One region of the Brevibacterium sp. LE-L genome, then DNA from elsewhere that is predicted to be linked to it. Evidence: predicted binding sites of a transcription regulator. Region 1 holds the regulator's gene; the other holds the start of a gene.
What was found. The regulator HspR, encoded in region 1, represses chaperone genes until heat shock. The targets are predictions, from matches to a motif close to AAGTTGAGTCNNNNNGACTCAACTT.
Positions count from the first base shown of each region.

Region 1 (7,534 bases):
CTGGGGCGTCGACCAGGAAACCGAGACCAGCTCTGATGCTCAGAGCTTCACCATCACCGAAGACTCGGAAATCGACCCGACCGTCAAGATCGATTCGAAGAAGATCTCCCTCGAGGACTTCAAGAAGGACGGACTGAAGTTCAGCGGATCCGGGTTCTCACCGAACGGAACCATCACCGTCCAGGGCGAAACCGTGACACCCCAGCGTGCCGCCGCACCTCAGGCCGAAGAGCTCCGCGCGGACGAGGACGGCAACGTCGAAGGTGCCGTGATTGCGCCCGAGTCACTCGAAGCCGGTACATACGCTTTGACCTTCGTCGACGACGAGACCGAAGAGACGAGCGACCCGGTCGAGATCACCGTCACCGACGACGAGGACGCCGTCGACCCGATCGACGCGTCCCTCAAGGTCGATCCCAAGGAGATCACCGCCGAGGATCTCGCCAACAAGGACAAGGGCGTGACCGTCACCGTCTCGGGCGTGAAGAAGGGCGACAAGATCAAGGACTCCCTCACCGGGGAGACCGAGACCGCTGAAGCCGACGGTGACTACAAGCTCCACCTCTGGTACGAAGGCAACCCGAAGAACCTTGAGGCCGGAAAGGTCCCGTTCACCGTCACCATCGACCGCGAAGGCACCGAATCGGAGACCCTCAACGGCAACATCAACGTCGTCGAGGATGAAACCGAGGCCCCCGCCGAGGCGACCTTCAAGGTCTCGCCGAAGACGATCGAAGCCGCAGACTTCGCCAACGAGAAGAAGGGCGTCACCCTCGCCGTCGAGAACTGCGAGCCCGGCGCCGATGTCCACTTCGAGGTCACCCCGAAGGGCATCAACGTCACGGCCTACGAGAACATCGTCAAGGCCGACGACGAAGGCAATGCTTCCGTCAACGTCTTCGGCACCTCGACGAACACTTCGGCCTACGTCGGCTCCTACACCGCGACAGCAACCTGCGGCGATGACACCATGAAGGACACCTTCAAGGTCACCCAGGGCGCCAACGGCGGTGGAGACGACGGAAACGGCGGCGACAACGGCAACGCCGGCAACGCCGGCAGCCAGCTGCCGCGTACCGGTGCCGACCTCGGCGGACTGACGACGGGAGCCCTGCTCGTCCTCGTCGGCGGCGCCGCGATCGCGCTGACCGGTCGCAAGAACAAGTTCGGTCAGACTCCGACGAGCTTCTGATCTGAGTCAGACGGCCGCTTTCGGCCGCAGATTGAGGGGTGGTCCGGCGCGCGCCGGACCACCCCTCAATCTATTCATCGCGAACGGACGCTGAACCCTGACGGCGATCCGACTTCCGTAGTGAACAAAACGACCACAACTATGCGTGTGGTGATTGTTGCATTACTGTTACATTCGCACTACTTCACACCCAGCTGTAATTTTCAAAGGAAATACATGAAGAAGCTCGCCCTCGCCCCCGCGGTGGCCATCGCCATCACCGGCCTGGCCGCATCCCCAGTTATTGCTGCACCCGAGGCACCCACCTCGACGACTCAGCAGCCCGCGCAGGCCACTCAGCTCCAGAAGGCGTCTGGAGCGAAAGCTCAGGACGGTGAAGAAGCCGGCGTCAACGTGTCGGAGAGCGAGATCTCGCTTGCCGATTTCGTCGCCGAGGGCGTTGACATCGTCGGCGCCGACCTCAACCCGAACACTGAATACTCGGTGGTTGTCAGCCACACCAACGATCAGGTCGGATCGTACGAAGAGACACTCACCACCGATGACACCGGCGCCTTCGCGACCGGAGTCAAAGGCCTCGATGATGAAGCATTCATCGGCAAGTACAGCGTCGTGGCCAACAACGCCACGAACTCCAACGAGTCACACCACACCACTTTCGAAGTAACCGACGAGCCCGAGGCCCCCGCTGCCGACCAGAAGGTCTCGCTCAGCACCGACAAGATCTCGGAGAGCGACTTCGCGAAGAACGGCATCAAGGTCACCGGTGAGGGCTTCACCCCCGACGGAAAGGTCACCGTCGTCGGCGGAACCGCCCAGTCGCCCTTCGCCACCGTCGAAGTCGACGCCGACGAAGAAGGAAAGATCTCCGCAACCCTGAAGTTCGACGGCGACGACAACCTCCCGGCCGGCGACTACTCCGTCTGGGGCGTCGACCAGGAAACCGAGACCAGCTCCGATGCTCAGACCTTCACCATCACCGAAGACGAAACCGACGAGCCCACCACTCCTGCTGCCGAAGCCAAGCTGGCCGTCTCCCCCGAGACCATCTCCCCCGCTGACTTCGTCAAGGAAGACAAGGGCGTCACCCTCGCCGTCGAAAACTGCGAGCCCGGCGAAGACATCCGCTTCCTCGTCAACCCCAAGGGCGAGTCGAACGTCACCGCCTTCGACAAGACCGTCAAGGCTGACGACGAGGGCAAGGCCAGCGTCAACGTCTACGGCACCAGCGCCTCCAACGCCTCGGCCTACATCGGCGACTACGATGTGACCGTCACCTGTGGCGATGACGAACTGACCGGTGAGTTCTCCGTCAGCGACGATGCCAATGCAGGCGGCAGCGACGGCGGCGAAGACGGAAACGACGATGGCGACAATGGAGATGCCGGCAACGGCGGCGACCTGCCCCGCACCGGTACCGAGCTGACCGGCCTCGTCGGCGGTGCAGGTCTCCTCCTCATCGGTGGAGTCGCAGTCGCACTGACCATGCGCCGCAAGAAGGTCGCCCAGGATCCCGCTGAGATCTGATAGCGACGAACTGCGAACAATCGCCCGAACTCGACTGAGCTGGGCGTGAGACAAAGAAGAGCGCGAACCCGACCGGGTTCGCGCTCTTCTTGTAGTCGTCAGAAGGGGAGGCAGCAGACAGCTCACTTCATGCGGTCGTACCTCGAGCGCAGAGCGAGGAAGGCTCCGTAGAGGATCAGACCGAGCCCCACGGCCAGCAGCAGGCACGGCCCGAAGGGCTGGTCGCGCATCCCCTTGAGCGCACCGTCGATTCCAGTGAACTCCTCCGGATCACCGGTGGCCGCCGAGGCCGCAACGAGGATGCCCACCGACAGCAGCGTCACACCTTTGCCCAGATAACCGACGACGCCGGTGAATCCGACCAGGAAACGAGTGATCGTGCTGCGCGGCCGACGCAGCTCCTCTTTCCACTTCCGTCGCAGTCCGTTGATACTGAACACGATGCCGATGATCGCAATCACGGCGCCGACGGCCATGAGGACATACAGTCCACCCGGTGCTTTCGCCACGGTCGTCGAGTCCTGTGAGCTCGTCTTGCCCGAGTCCGCTCCCCCTCCGAAGACGAACTGGGAAAAGGTCGCGGCAACCACCACATAGGCAACGGCAGAAGCGACCATTGTGAAGAAGTCGATCCACTGCTTCCTCCCCTGCTTCTGCTGCGGGTCTCGAGTGCCTGCGCCACGCAGCGATGCCGAGCCGAAGAACGCATTGACCAGACACCACAACGCCATCAGCGCACAGCCGAGGAAGCAGATGACGATCAGCACCATGCCGAACGGCTGTGAAGCGATCTGGCCGACGGCCCCGGCCTGATCGGCGTCTCCCCCGCCCTGACCGAGCCCGATCGTTATAGCAGTCGCACCGAGGATGGCATGGACCAATCCGTTGGCAAGGAAGCCGGCACGAGCCACCCGCTCGAACCAGCGGCTGTCAGCGGCTTCCTGGGCCGCCGTATCAGCGCTGTCGGCGACCTGACGGACCTTCTCTTTCTCGTTCACAGAGATCAGTGTCGCAGTTCTCAGTGTCGCAGCGTCTCTGTGTGTCGTCGTGTCCCTGTCCGGCTGCCGCCGGCTCAGCCGCGTCGATACCGGTTGTACAGCACCAGAGCACCCGGTTCGGGGCGGCCCCGCGGGCGACGCCCCCGCGAGATCGAGACGACATCTCCACCCACCGTGCCGGCGGCGAAGACGCGAGCCTCGCGTTCCTGCGCCGTCATCCGCGAACGGACCTCGGCCTCGAGCTCCTCATTGCGGTGTTTGAGAGCATCGACCTGATTCTGCAGATCGATGATCTTCTTGATCCCGACGAGATTGACTCCCTCGTCCTGGGACAGCTGCTGGATCAGTCGCAGCTTGGCGATGTCCTGACCCGAGTAGCGCCGCCCGCGGCCCGCGGTGCGTTCCGGAGTGACGAGGCCCAAGCGGTCATACTGCCGCAGTGTCTGCGGGTGCATCCCCGCCAGATCCGCGGCCACCGAGATGACATACACCGCAGCACTCGATGAAATGTGCATTGTGATTCACCACCTCAACTGGCCTTAGCCCGATCCAGCAGGCCAGCCCGAGGATCCTCGCCCTCGGTGGCGGCCTTGAACGTTTCGACAGCCGCCTTGGCCTCATCGGACAGATTCTTCGGCGCCACGATCTCGACCGTCGCGAGGAGATCGCCGGTGCCCTTCTTCGTCTTCACGCCCTTGCCGCGCACACGCAGGGTTCGGCCCGAGGGTGTCCCCGGTGCGACCTTGACCTTGACCGGCATCCCGCCCAAAGTTGGCACCTTGACCTCGGCGCCGAGGGTCGCCTCGTCGAAGCTGACCGGCAGATCTATGCGCAGGTTGTCGCCGTCACGGGTGAACACGGGGTGCGGCTTGACGTTCGCCGTGAGGATCACGTCACCGGCCTCGCCGCCGTTCGGGCTGGCTTTGCCCTTGCCGGCCAGGCGGATCTTCTGCCCGTCCTTGACACCGATCGGAGTCCGCACGGTCAGCGGTCTGCCGCCTGGCATGTTCAGCTTCACCGAGGCACCGTCGATCGCTTCGGTGAACGACAGCGTCGTGGTCGACTTGATGTCGCCACCCTTGACCGGGGGCGAGTAGCCCCCACCGAATCCGCCGCCGTAGCCGCCACCGCCGCCGAATCCGCCGAGCAGATCGGCCAGATCCGGAGGCACATCGCCTCCGCCTCCGTATGTCGTGCGGGTCCGGGTGCGTCCGCCACCTCCGAAGAGATCGGAGAATACGTCCTCGAATCCGCCAGCACCGGCACCGCCGGGCCCACCGGATCCGGCGCTGAACCGGGCACCGCCGCCCATAGCGCGGACCTGGTCGTACTGGGCACGCGATTCCTTGTCGGACAGCACCTGGTGGGCCTGCCCGATCTCCTTGAACTTCTCCTCGGCCTTCTCATCACCGGGATTCGCATCCGGGTGATACTTGCGCGCGAGTTTGCGATAGGCCTTCTTGATCTCGGCGTCGGAAGCATCCTTGGAGACGCCGAGGGTTTTGTAGAAGTCCTTGTCGAACCAATCATTCTGAGGTCCGGTATTCACCTGGCACCTCCTTTCCTTCCCATCAATCCTGTCAGCACTGTATTCACTTGTCTCCTCACAATCCGCATCCCCGGGGACGCTGCCCCGAAGATCCGGACCGCCGCCGAGGTGGTCCCCGACCCCGTACGTCAGTGAACTGACGAACGGGACCGGGGGCCGCCTCGGCGATCGTGGTCGTTTCAGTCCTCCGGCTGCTGGACACCGACCCGGGCGGCGCGGATGATGCGCTCCCCGATCCGGTATCCGGGCTGCATGACCAGGAAGATCGTCGGGCTCTCCACCTCGTCCGAGGGTTGCTGCATGAGCGCCTCGTGGACGTTCGGGTCGAACTCCTCGCCGACCTCGCCGTATTGTTCGACGCCGAGCTTCGCCAGCGAGTCGACGAGCTTGTCCACGTGGGTCTCGAAAGGCCCGGTGACATCGCCGTTCTCGCGGGCGAGCTTGACCTCATCGAGCACGGGGATGAGCGCCTCGACGACCTTGATCGTGCCGCCGAGCGCCGCACGTTCGCGTTCGCGTTCGGCACGCATCCGGTAGGCGGCGTACTCAGCGTTGATGCGCTTGAGGTCAGCGAGGTGCGCTGCGGCCTCCGATCCCGGCTCGGGTTCGTCCGCCGGCTCCGTGTCCTCGAGGCCGGAGGCATCGGTGGGGATGTCGACACCGAGGTCGCTGGCATCGGCCGCGGAAGCGGTCTCGGCCTGCTCGGCGTTCGGGTCCGCGGTCGGCTCCTCGCCGGCCTCGGCCGAGGCCGACTGTGCGTCGGCCTCGGGACGGACCTCACCGGTGTTCGGATCGACCCGGCGCTTGTCACTGAAAGTGAAGCCTGGCTCCTCGGACGACTCGTCGTTGCCCTCGGCAGTCATTACTTCTTCTCCTCATCCTCTTCGTCGACAACCTCGGCGTCGACAACGTCGTCATCGGCACCGGACTCGGCGGCACCCTCACCGGCAGCTGCGGCGCCTTCGGCACCACCCTGCTGGTTGTAGATGGCTTCGCCGATCTTCTGCTGGTTTTCCATCAGCTTGTCGTAGGCGGTCTTCACTGCGTCCTCGTCTTCGCCCTTGAGCGCTTCCTTGACAGCGTCGACGTCGCCCTGCATCTCAGTCTTGATCTCTTCAGGGAGTTTGTCGGCATTGTCGGTGAGCAGCTTCTCGGTCTGGTAGGCGAGGTTCTCAGCATTGTTGCGGACATCGGCGGCCTCACGGCGCTTCTTGTCCTCTTCTGCGTGCTCCTCGGCCTCGCGGACCATGCGCTCGATGTCTTCCTCCGGCAGTGCGGAACCGCCGGTGATCGTCATCGACTGCTCGGTGCCGGTGCCCTTGTCGGTGGCCGACACGTGGACGATGCCGTTGGCGTCGATGTCGAAGGCGACCTCGATCTGCGGCACACCACGCGGAGCCGGAGCGATGCCGGTCAGCTCGAAGGTGCCGAGGTTCTTGTTGTCGCGAGTGAACTCGCGCTCACCCTGGAAGACCTGGATCGACACGGAGGGCTGGTTGTCCTCAGCCGTGGTGAAGGTCTCCGAACGCTTGGTCGGGATCGGGGTGTTGCGCTCGATGAGCTTCGTCATCACGCCGCCCTTGGTCTCGAGACCGAGCGAGAGCGGGGTGACGTCGATGAGCAGAACGTCCTTGCGCTCTCCCACGAGGACACCGGCCTGGACTGCCGCACCGATCGCGACGACTTCATCGGGGTTGACGCCCTTGTTGGGCTCCTTGCCTCCGGTGAGTTCGGTGACGACGGCGGAGACGCCGGGCATACGGGTCGAACCGCCGACGAGGACGACGTGGTCGATGTCAGACACAGACACGCCTGCGTCCTTCATGACTGCGTGGAACGGAGCCTTGGTGCGCTCGAGGAGGTCCTTGGTGAGATCCTCGAACTTCGCGCGAGTCAGCGACTCGTCGAGGTGGATGGGTCCGTTCTCGCTCATCGACAGGTACTGCAGCGAGATGTTCGTGCTGGTGGCCGAGGACAGTTCCTTCTTCGCCTGCTCAGCGGCTTCTTTGAGGCGCTGCAGAGCAGTGGCGTCCTTGGTCAGGTCGACACCGTAGTTGTTCTTGACCTGCTCGACGAGCCAGTCGACGATCCGCTGATCCCAGTCGTCACCGCCGAGGCGGTTGTCACCCGAGGTCGCACGGACCTGAATGGTGGAGAAGTCGTCTTCATCCTTGCCGACTTCCAGCAGGGACACGTCGAAGGTGCCGCCGCCGAGGTCGAAGACGAGGATGGTCTCATCTTCCTTGCCGCGCTCGAGGCCGTAGGCCA
Region 1 is NZ_CP189759.1:608,445-615,978, reverse strand. Features, by position in the region: gene ACQE2J_RS02700 (hypothetical protein) at 1-1,192, shown strand, start outside; gene ACQE2J_RS02695 (LPXTG cell wall anchor domain-containing protein) at 1,409-2,719, shown strand; gene ACQE2J_RS02690 (DUF1206 domain-containing protein) at 2,842-3,717, opposite strand; gene ACQE2J_RS02685 (heat shock protein transcriptional repressor HspR) at 3,792-4,232, opposite strand; gene ACQE2J_RS02680 (DnaJ C-terminal domain-containing protein) at 4,247-5,266, opposite strand; gene ACQE2J_RS02675 (nucleotide exchange factor GrpE) at 5,446-6,129, opposite strand; gene dnaK (molecular chaperone DnaK) at 6,129-7,534, opposite strand, start outside.

Region 2 (7,534 bases), 1.3 Mb from region 1:
CTGAACTCGACCACCTCATCATCACGGTTCCCGACCTGGAAGCGGGGGTCGCCGCCGTCGAGGAAGCCACCGGTCTGCGTGCTGTCTCCGGTGGTTCGCACACGGGGATGGGGACCGCGAACTTCCTGCTCGGTCTCGCTCCCGCGCACTGGGCGGACGGTGCCCACACCTACCTCGAGATCCTCGGGCCCGACCCGCAGCAGGAACCGCCCGCTGATGGGACGCTCCCGCTCGACGCGCACCTGTCCACGGGGCTGACCCTGCAGACCTGGGCCATCCACCCGCGGGCCTTCCTCGCAAAGATCGCGGCCGCGAACTCCGCCGGAATCGACTTCGGCGAGGTCAAGGACATGGCCCGCGATACCGCTGACGGCGACCGCCTCGAATGGCGACTGACCACCCGCTCCCCGCTCCCGCACGCAGGTGCGCAGCCGTTCCTCATCGACTGGGCCGAGTCGGTTCACCCCGCCGAGGCGGCCCTGCCCACCCTCGAACTCCTCGAGTTCCGTGTGGAATCCCCGGAACCCGAGGCGGCCCGGCAGGTGCTCGAGGTGCTCGGAGCCGGCGACGCCGAAGTTCTTGAAGGACCAGAGTGCCGCCTGCGGGCGAAGCTGCGCGGCCCCGGCGGTGTCCTCGAGTTCTGATTTCGCCGAAACACAAGCGGAGCGCCGAGACACAAGCCGGGCGTCGAAACTCAAGCCGGGCGTCGAGACACGGGATGAGCGCCGAAGCACTGCCGCGTGCACGCGTGTTTCGGCACTCAACCTGTTTCTCGACGAGGCGGCGGCTAGACTCGCATGCGTGCTCAGTCGAAACCGCCTCGCCTCCCGCTCGCACCTCCGCGCCCTGACCTCCCTTGCCGCTGTCTCGCTGCTCATCGGTTTGAGCGGTTGTGCGCCCGCCGCAGACGAGGAGACCCGGCCGACCCCGAAGGCAGCCGAGACTGCCGTGGCATCGCCCGGCCCGAGTGACCAGACAAGCGGCCAGGCGAGCGACGACCCGACGGAGTCGCCTGCGCCGACCGAAACCGCGAACGTCGATGACGCCGGCGCGGCAGGAGTCAGCGAAGACGACATCGACGCTCACGGCAGCGGGAAATGGGATCGACCGGCCGAAGAGACCGGACTCAACCGCGACGGAGGCAAGACCTTCAAGGTTGCACTGCGCGTCGAAGACAACCTGCCCATCGACGTCGACGAAGCCGGCGACTTCATCATCAGGACCCTCCAGGACGAGCGCGGCTGGCAGGACATCGACGATGTCTCCATCGAACTCGTCGACGAGGGGCAGGACACGATGATCTCCATCGCCAGCCCCGACACCGTCGACGAAATGTGCCTGCCACTGCGCACCCTGGGCAAACTCTCGTGCCGCAACGGACCCAATGTCATCCTCAACGCCAAACGCTGGGTCGCGGCCACCGAGGAGTTCGATGACATCGTCCAGTATCGGCAGTACCTCATCAATCACGAGGTCGGACATGCACTGGGCCATGGTCACGAGTCCTGTCCCGGCCCCGGGGAGGCCGCACCGCTCATGCAGCAGCAGACCAAAGGTCTGCAGGGCTGCGAACCCAATGGATGGCCCTCGAAAGGCTGAGTGCGTCTGAGGCTGTGCTGCCGCTCCGTGGTGAAGGCGACTGCCGCTCCGTCCGACCGTCCGACCGTCCGACCGCGTCCGCTCCACCCGGCCGCCAGCCCCTCATCGGGGCCGTGGCGGCGTGTGACGGCGACCTCAGATTCGCGCGGGAATAACTGCAGCGGATCTCCTGTTGATTGAGTCGTATACGCTCAACTCTGAAAGAGGAGGTCGGCTTTGGCCACATTCTTCGGACCCGCAGGTTCGGGTGGAGACTCATTCGACGAGTTCCTCGCCCGCTTCCTCCAGGGACAGAACGGAGCCCGCCGCGGGCGAGCCGTCGACATCAACCGCCTGCTGAGCAAGCGCAGCCACGAAGTCATCGAGGCCGCCGCCGAATTCGCCGGCAGGCACGGACAGTCCGAGGTCGACGCACTCCACATCCTCCGCACGATGGTCGATTCCGAACCGGGAATCTCCGCCGTGCGGCAGGCAGGTGCTGACCCCGAGGCCATCGCTCACAGCATCGAAGAGCGCCTTCCGGCGAGTACCGACACCGAGGTGGAATCCACACCGACGCTGACCGGTTCGGCCCAGCGGGCGCTGCTCGACGCCTACCAGGTGGCCCGCGCCTTCGGTTCGACCTACATCGACCCGGAGCACATCTTCTTCGCCTTCGTGCTCAACCAGGAGATGCCTGCGGGCCGCATCCTTGCCCAGGCCGGAGTCACCCAGGCGGCCCTGCAGGCAGGAGCCGAAGCAGCCGAGGCCGCAGGCATGCACCCCGGTCAGGAAGCCGACGGTGAGGACGGGCAGGGATCGGTGCTGGAGAAGTACGGCACCGACCTCACGGCGCTCGCCGCCGAAGGCCGCCTCGACCCGGTCATCGGCCGTGCCGACGAGATCGAACAGACCATTGAGATCCTCGCCCGCCGGACGAAGAACAACCCCGTCCTCCTCGGCGAGGCCGGCGTCGGCAAGACCGCGATCGCCGAAGGCCTCGCACGTGCCATCCACTCCGGCGATGTGCCCAAGCAGCTGCACGGCAAACGCATCATCTCCCTCGACATGCCCGGAATGCTCGCGGGCACCCGCTACCGAGGCGACTTCGAAGAACGACTGACCGGGGCGCTGAATGAGATCGCCGAGGACGGAGACATGATCGTCTTCGTCGATGAACTCCACACCCTCGTCGGCGCCGGCGGCAACGGCGAAGCGAATTCGATGGATGCCGGCAACATCCTCAAACCGCGACTGGCGCGCGGCGATCTGCACATGATCGGCGCGACCACGCTCAAGGAATACCGCACGATCGAGAAGGATTCAGCTCTCGAACGCCGATTCCAGCCGGTGATCGTGGGCGAACCGAGCGTCGCCGATGCCGTGACGATCCTCGACGGACTCAAGGACCGCTACGCCGAATTCCACGAGGTCACCTACACCGACGAGGCGGTCCGGGCCGCCGTCGAACTCTCCAACCGCTACATCACCGACCGGTTCCTTCCGGACAAGGCCATCGACCTCATCGACCAGGCCGGTGCCCGGATGTCGCTCAAGCGCGGACCTGGTGTCGACATCGACGCCCTCAAGCTCAAGCTCTCCGAGCTCGAGGCCGAGAAGAAGTCCGCGATCGAGGTCGAGGACTACGAACGCGCCGGACGCCTGCGCGATGAGACCACCGAGGTGGCCGCCCGGATCGACACCGCGGAGAACCCGGGTGCCGACGCCGCGAAGACCGTTGCCGCCGAGGCGATCATCGACGACCAGGAGATCGCCCAGGTGGTCTCCCGTGCCACCGGAATCCCGGCGGCCCGGATGACGCAGAGTCAGAAGGTGCGCCTGGCGAACATGGAGGACGTCCTCCACGATCGTGTAGTCGGGCAGGACGAAGCGGTGACCGCGGTGTCACGCGCCATCCGCCGCAGCCAGACCGGGATGAGCGATCCCGACCGGCCGATCGGCAGCTTCCTGTTCCTCGGCCCCACCGGTGTCGGCAAGACCGAACTGGCCAAGGCGCTCGCACAGACCCTGTTCGATGACGAATCCGCGATGATCCGCTTCGACATGAGTGAGTTCGGCGAACGCCACACCGTGTCCCGTCTCGTCGGTGCCCCTCCCGGCTACGTCGGCTACGACGAGGCCGGGCAGCTCACCGAGCAGGTCCGCCGCCGCCCGTACTCGGTCATCCTTCTCGACGAGGTCGAGAAGGCCCACCCGGATGCGTTCAACCTGCTGCTGCAGGTCCTCGACGACGGACGGCTGACCGACGGTCAGGGTCGGACGGTCGACTTCCGCAACACCGTCATCATCATGACGAGCAACCTCGGTTCGGAGTTCATGTCCGGCACTCCGCTGGGCTTCGCCGCTGGTGCCGCCGAGGATGCGGAGAAGGACCTCAAGGCCAAGGTCATGGGTCGGCTCAAGGAGTTCATGCGTCCGGAGTTCATCAACCGCATCGACGACACCGTGATGTTCTCCCGTCTCGATCGTGAGCAGCTCCACGCCATCGTGGGCCATCAGCTCGAGGCTTCACGGCAGCGTCTCGAGGCTCAGGGCATCGGTCTCGATGTCTCGCCCGAGGCTCTCGACTGGCTCGCCGACGCCGGGTATGAGCCCGAATTCGGTGCCCGTCCGCTGCGCCGGGTGATCCAGCGCGAGCTTGATGACCGGATCGCCGATCTCCTCGTCACCGAGGCGGTTGGCGACGGTGGCCGGATCCGCGCCACCGTCGTCGACGGGGATCTCACGGTCACGCCCGAGGCCCGACAGGAGGTCATCACCGCCTGATCGCCGAGGCGGTCGTGCACCGACCGTCGAACCGAAGAGCCCGAGGTAGGAGGATCGCAGGTCCTTCACCCCGGGCTCTTCGTCTGCCGCGCGAATCACTGCGCCGCATAATGCGCGGTGCAGCACGAAGCGCTGCACCGCACCGCTGAGCCCGACGGACGTTCTCAGCTCTTCACCGGCTGTTCCTCGTTTGCGCCGAGGAGGCGGTTGAGGACGAGTCGTTCGCACAGCGTCCACGTGGTCGTCGTCGCCAGGTAGAGAGCGGCAGCCAAGGGGACGAAGAGCGCGATCACTGCGGTGATGAAGGGCATGAAGCTCAGGGTCTTCATCACTCCCGACAGGTCCGGCATCGCCGGGGACTCGTGGCCTGATCGGGCCGGGGGAGCTGCGGGAGTCTCCGGGGCGGCGGGGGTGAGCAGGTGGCGGGAGAAGCCGGCGACGACGGCGATGAGCACGACGAGGATGAGGTAGACGGTGATCGCCGAACCGGTCAGGTCTCCGGCGCCGAGCAGCTTGACGAAGCTCGTGCTCAGGGGTAGTCCGAGGAACGTGTGTCCGAGCAGCTCATTGGTGTGCCCGCCGATCGTCGCGTTGATGAATAGTCCGTAGACGGCCATGAGCACGGGCATCTGTGCGAGCACCGGCAGGCACCCGGCGAAGGGGGAGGCGTTCTCCTCCTTGTACAGCTCCATGAGCTTCTGCTGCTTGAGCTCGGGCTGCTTCTTGTACTTCGTCTGGAGCTCGCTGATCTTCGGTGCGAGCCGTTTGCGGGTGATCCCGGCTTTGACCTGGGAGACTCCGACGGGGATGAGCACCGCCCGCACCAGAAGGGTGAGCACGATGACGGCCAGTGCGGCGCTGAAGCCGCCGGCTAAGGGTTCGAGGAAGGAGCTGATGCCGGTGACCACGGTGTATGCGGCTTCGACGAGCAGGCGGATGGGGAGGAATTCATAGATATTCATCTGGGCTGTGTCCTAGGGACTGGGCGCACTGCGGCGCGGGTGAGTTGGGCCGAATGAGGCCATCACCGTGACGAGGCAGGAGGACACTTCGCGGACGGATGCACCGTCGGTCGGGGAGATTCCCCGCGCCGAGGCGGCACGCGGGTTCCGTGCGAAGGGCACCCGGGTCCCGTGCGAAACGACACCCGGGTCCTGTGCGAAACGGCGCCCGGGTCCCGTGCGACAGCGCGGGGGAAGCGTCGTTCAGGCGATGGCGTGAACGACGCCGGTCGGTGCTCTGGCCAAAGCCGTACCCGGAGTGCCGGGTTCTTCGGGCATCCGGAACTCGCGCACACTGCTGCGCATGTCCGGCAGCGACGGTGGACGCGTCGACAGCGACAGCACGCGCAGCAGAGCGATGCTCGCCCAGGCAGCGATCGGCGTCAGCAGGGCCGCGCCGAGGAGAGCCAGAACGATGAGATGAATGGGGGATTGGGGAACGACCGAGTCGAGATCGGAAGACAGCACGACGACGAGCAGCTGCAGAGTCAGCCACATATTCGCCATCATCTCGTCCCCTTTCCTGTGCGTCGATGCTAGCACGCGAGCCCGCGTGGCGGTCTCAGTCCTGCGCGTCGGCGGCGAGGTCCGGATCTCGGGCGAGACGCACGAGCGCGGCCGCGAACCCGGCGAGGTCCTCTTCGTCGACCAATGCGGCCAGCTTCTCGTCCTGCTCAGGCAGACCGGCCGTCTTCGCGCCCTTGCGGACGAGCGGGTCGAAGGCGGGCCTGACCGAGGGCCAGACCTGCTGGACCTCTCGGAGGAAGATGGACGCCCCGGTCGGACCGATCCCGGTGAATTCCTGCAGGAGCTTCGCAATCCGGCGAGGCTGCCCCTCGGCCTCATCGCGCAGCTTCCGCAGGTCCCCGTCCCAGCGGTCGATGAGCAGACCGGCGGCCTCGGACTGACGGGTGGCGGTGCTCTCGTCGTACCGCCGATAACCACCGCGTCCGAGCGCATCGACTCGCTGTTGCCACGTGCTCGCGTGCAGGCTCTGCGGAGTTCTCCACTTCGCCGAGAACAGTTCGCGCGCGCTCGCGAGGGCGATGCCAGAGCTGATGCGCGTCGACAGGAGCAGGCTGAGGACGAGCAGCTGCCACAGCGGGGCCGGCTTGTCCCGGAGAGTGATCGAGGCCTCCGCGGCGAAGGTGCGACCGTGCCCATCGAGGAGGCGGCCGGCCCGATCTCGCTGTGTACTCATGCGGCCGATCCTATGTCCGAGCCCGGTCGAAGAGTCAAGGGTCGCCGGAGCCTCAGCTGCCGGTGTTCGTCCGCTCACAGCGGCACCGTCCCGCTTCCAGCGGATTTGTGCCCGCTACGCCGTCGCCAGGTCGCACAGTTGAGGCATGCACACACGATCCGCAACCAGCCCACCGATGTTCTCCGACGCCGACGAGTCTCCGCCGACGACCACGATCCCCGAATCCCAGCGCATGCTCTACGCCTACCGATCCGTCGTCTTCAACGGAGAGCTGCGCGACGAGAGCGGAATGGAGATCATCTCCCGCCTCGTCCTCCTCTCCGCCGAGGATCCGCGTTCCGATATCCACCTGTGGATCAATTCTCCGGGCGGATCCGTGCCGATGATGCATGCGATCGCCGACACCATCGCCGCCCTGCCCAATGATGTGGTCACGATCGCCTTCGGGTGGGCCGCCTCGGCGGGGCAGTTCGTGCTCAGCATGGGCACGACAGGGAAACGTCTCGCCCTGCCTCACGCTCGTATCCTCCTCCACCAAGGCTCGGGTGGGATCGGCGGAGCCGCCGCCGACATCGAACTCCAAGGCGACGACCTCCGAGAGGTCCGGGACTCCGTCCTGCAACGGATCGCCGAGGCGACCGGGAAGACGCACGAACGCATCTTCGAAGACTCACTGCGGGACCGGTGGTTCACCGCCGAGGAGGCGATCGAGTACGGACTCATCGACCGGGTCCTCACTTCCCCGGCCGACCTGCATGCCCAGATCGGAGGAGGGCGATGAGCCAGTACACGATTCCCAATGTCGTCGACCGCTCCGGGGGCAGCGAGAAGATCGTCGACGTCTACTCGCATCTGCTCGGAAACCGCATCGTCTACCTCGGCGTGCCCATCGACGACGGAGTGGCGAACACGATCATTGCGCAGCTGCTCCACCTCGATTCGGGCAGCCGGGATCTGCCGATCAGCA
Region 2 is NZ_CP189759.1:3,455,551-3,463,084, reverse strand. Features, by position in the region: gene ACQE2J_RS15815 (VOC family protein) at 1-644, shown strand, start outside; gene ACQE2J_RS15810 (DUF3152 domain-containing protein) at 802-1,599, shown strand; gene ACQE2J_RS15805 (ATP-dependent Clp protease ATP-binding subunit) at 1,816-4,365, shown strand; gene ACQE2J_RS15800 (YidC/Oxa1 family membrane protein insertase) at 4,530-5,327, opposite strand; gene ACQE2J_RS15795 (hypothetical protein) at 5,571-5,876, opposite strand; gene ACQE2J_RS15790 (endonuclease) at 5,929-6,567, opposite strand; gene ACQE2J_RS15785 (ClpP family protease) at 6,713-7,348, shown strand; gene ACQE2J_RS15780 (ClpP family protease) at 7,345-7,534, shown strand, end outside.
Region 2: a site for HspR is predicted at 1,773-1,797, ahead of ACQE2J_RS15805 (ATP-dependent Clp protease ATP-binding subunit). Genes of this name have one in related genera too.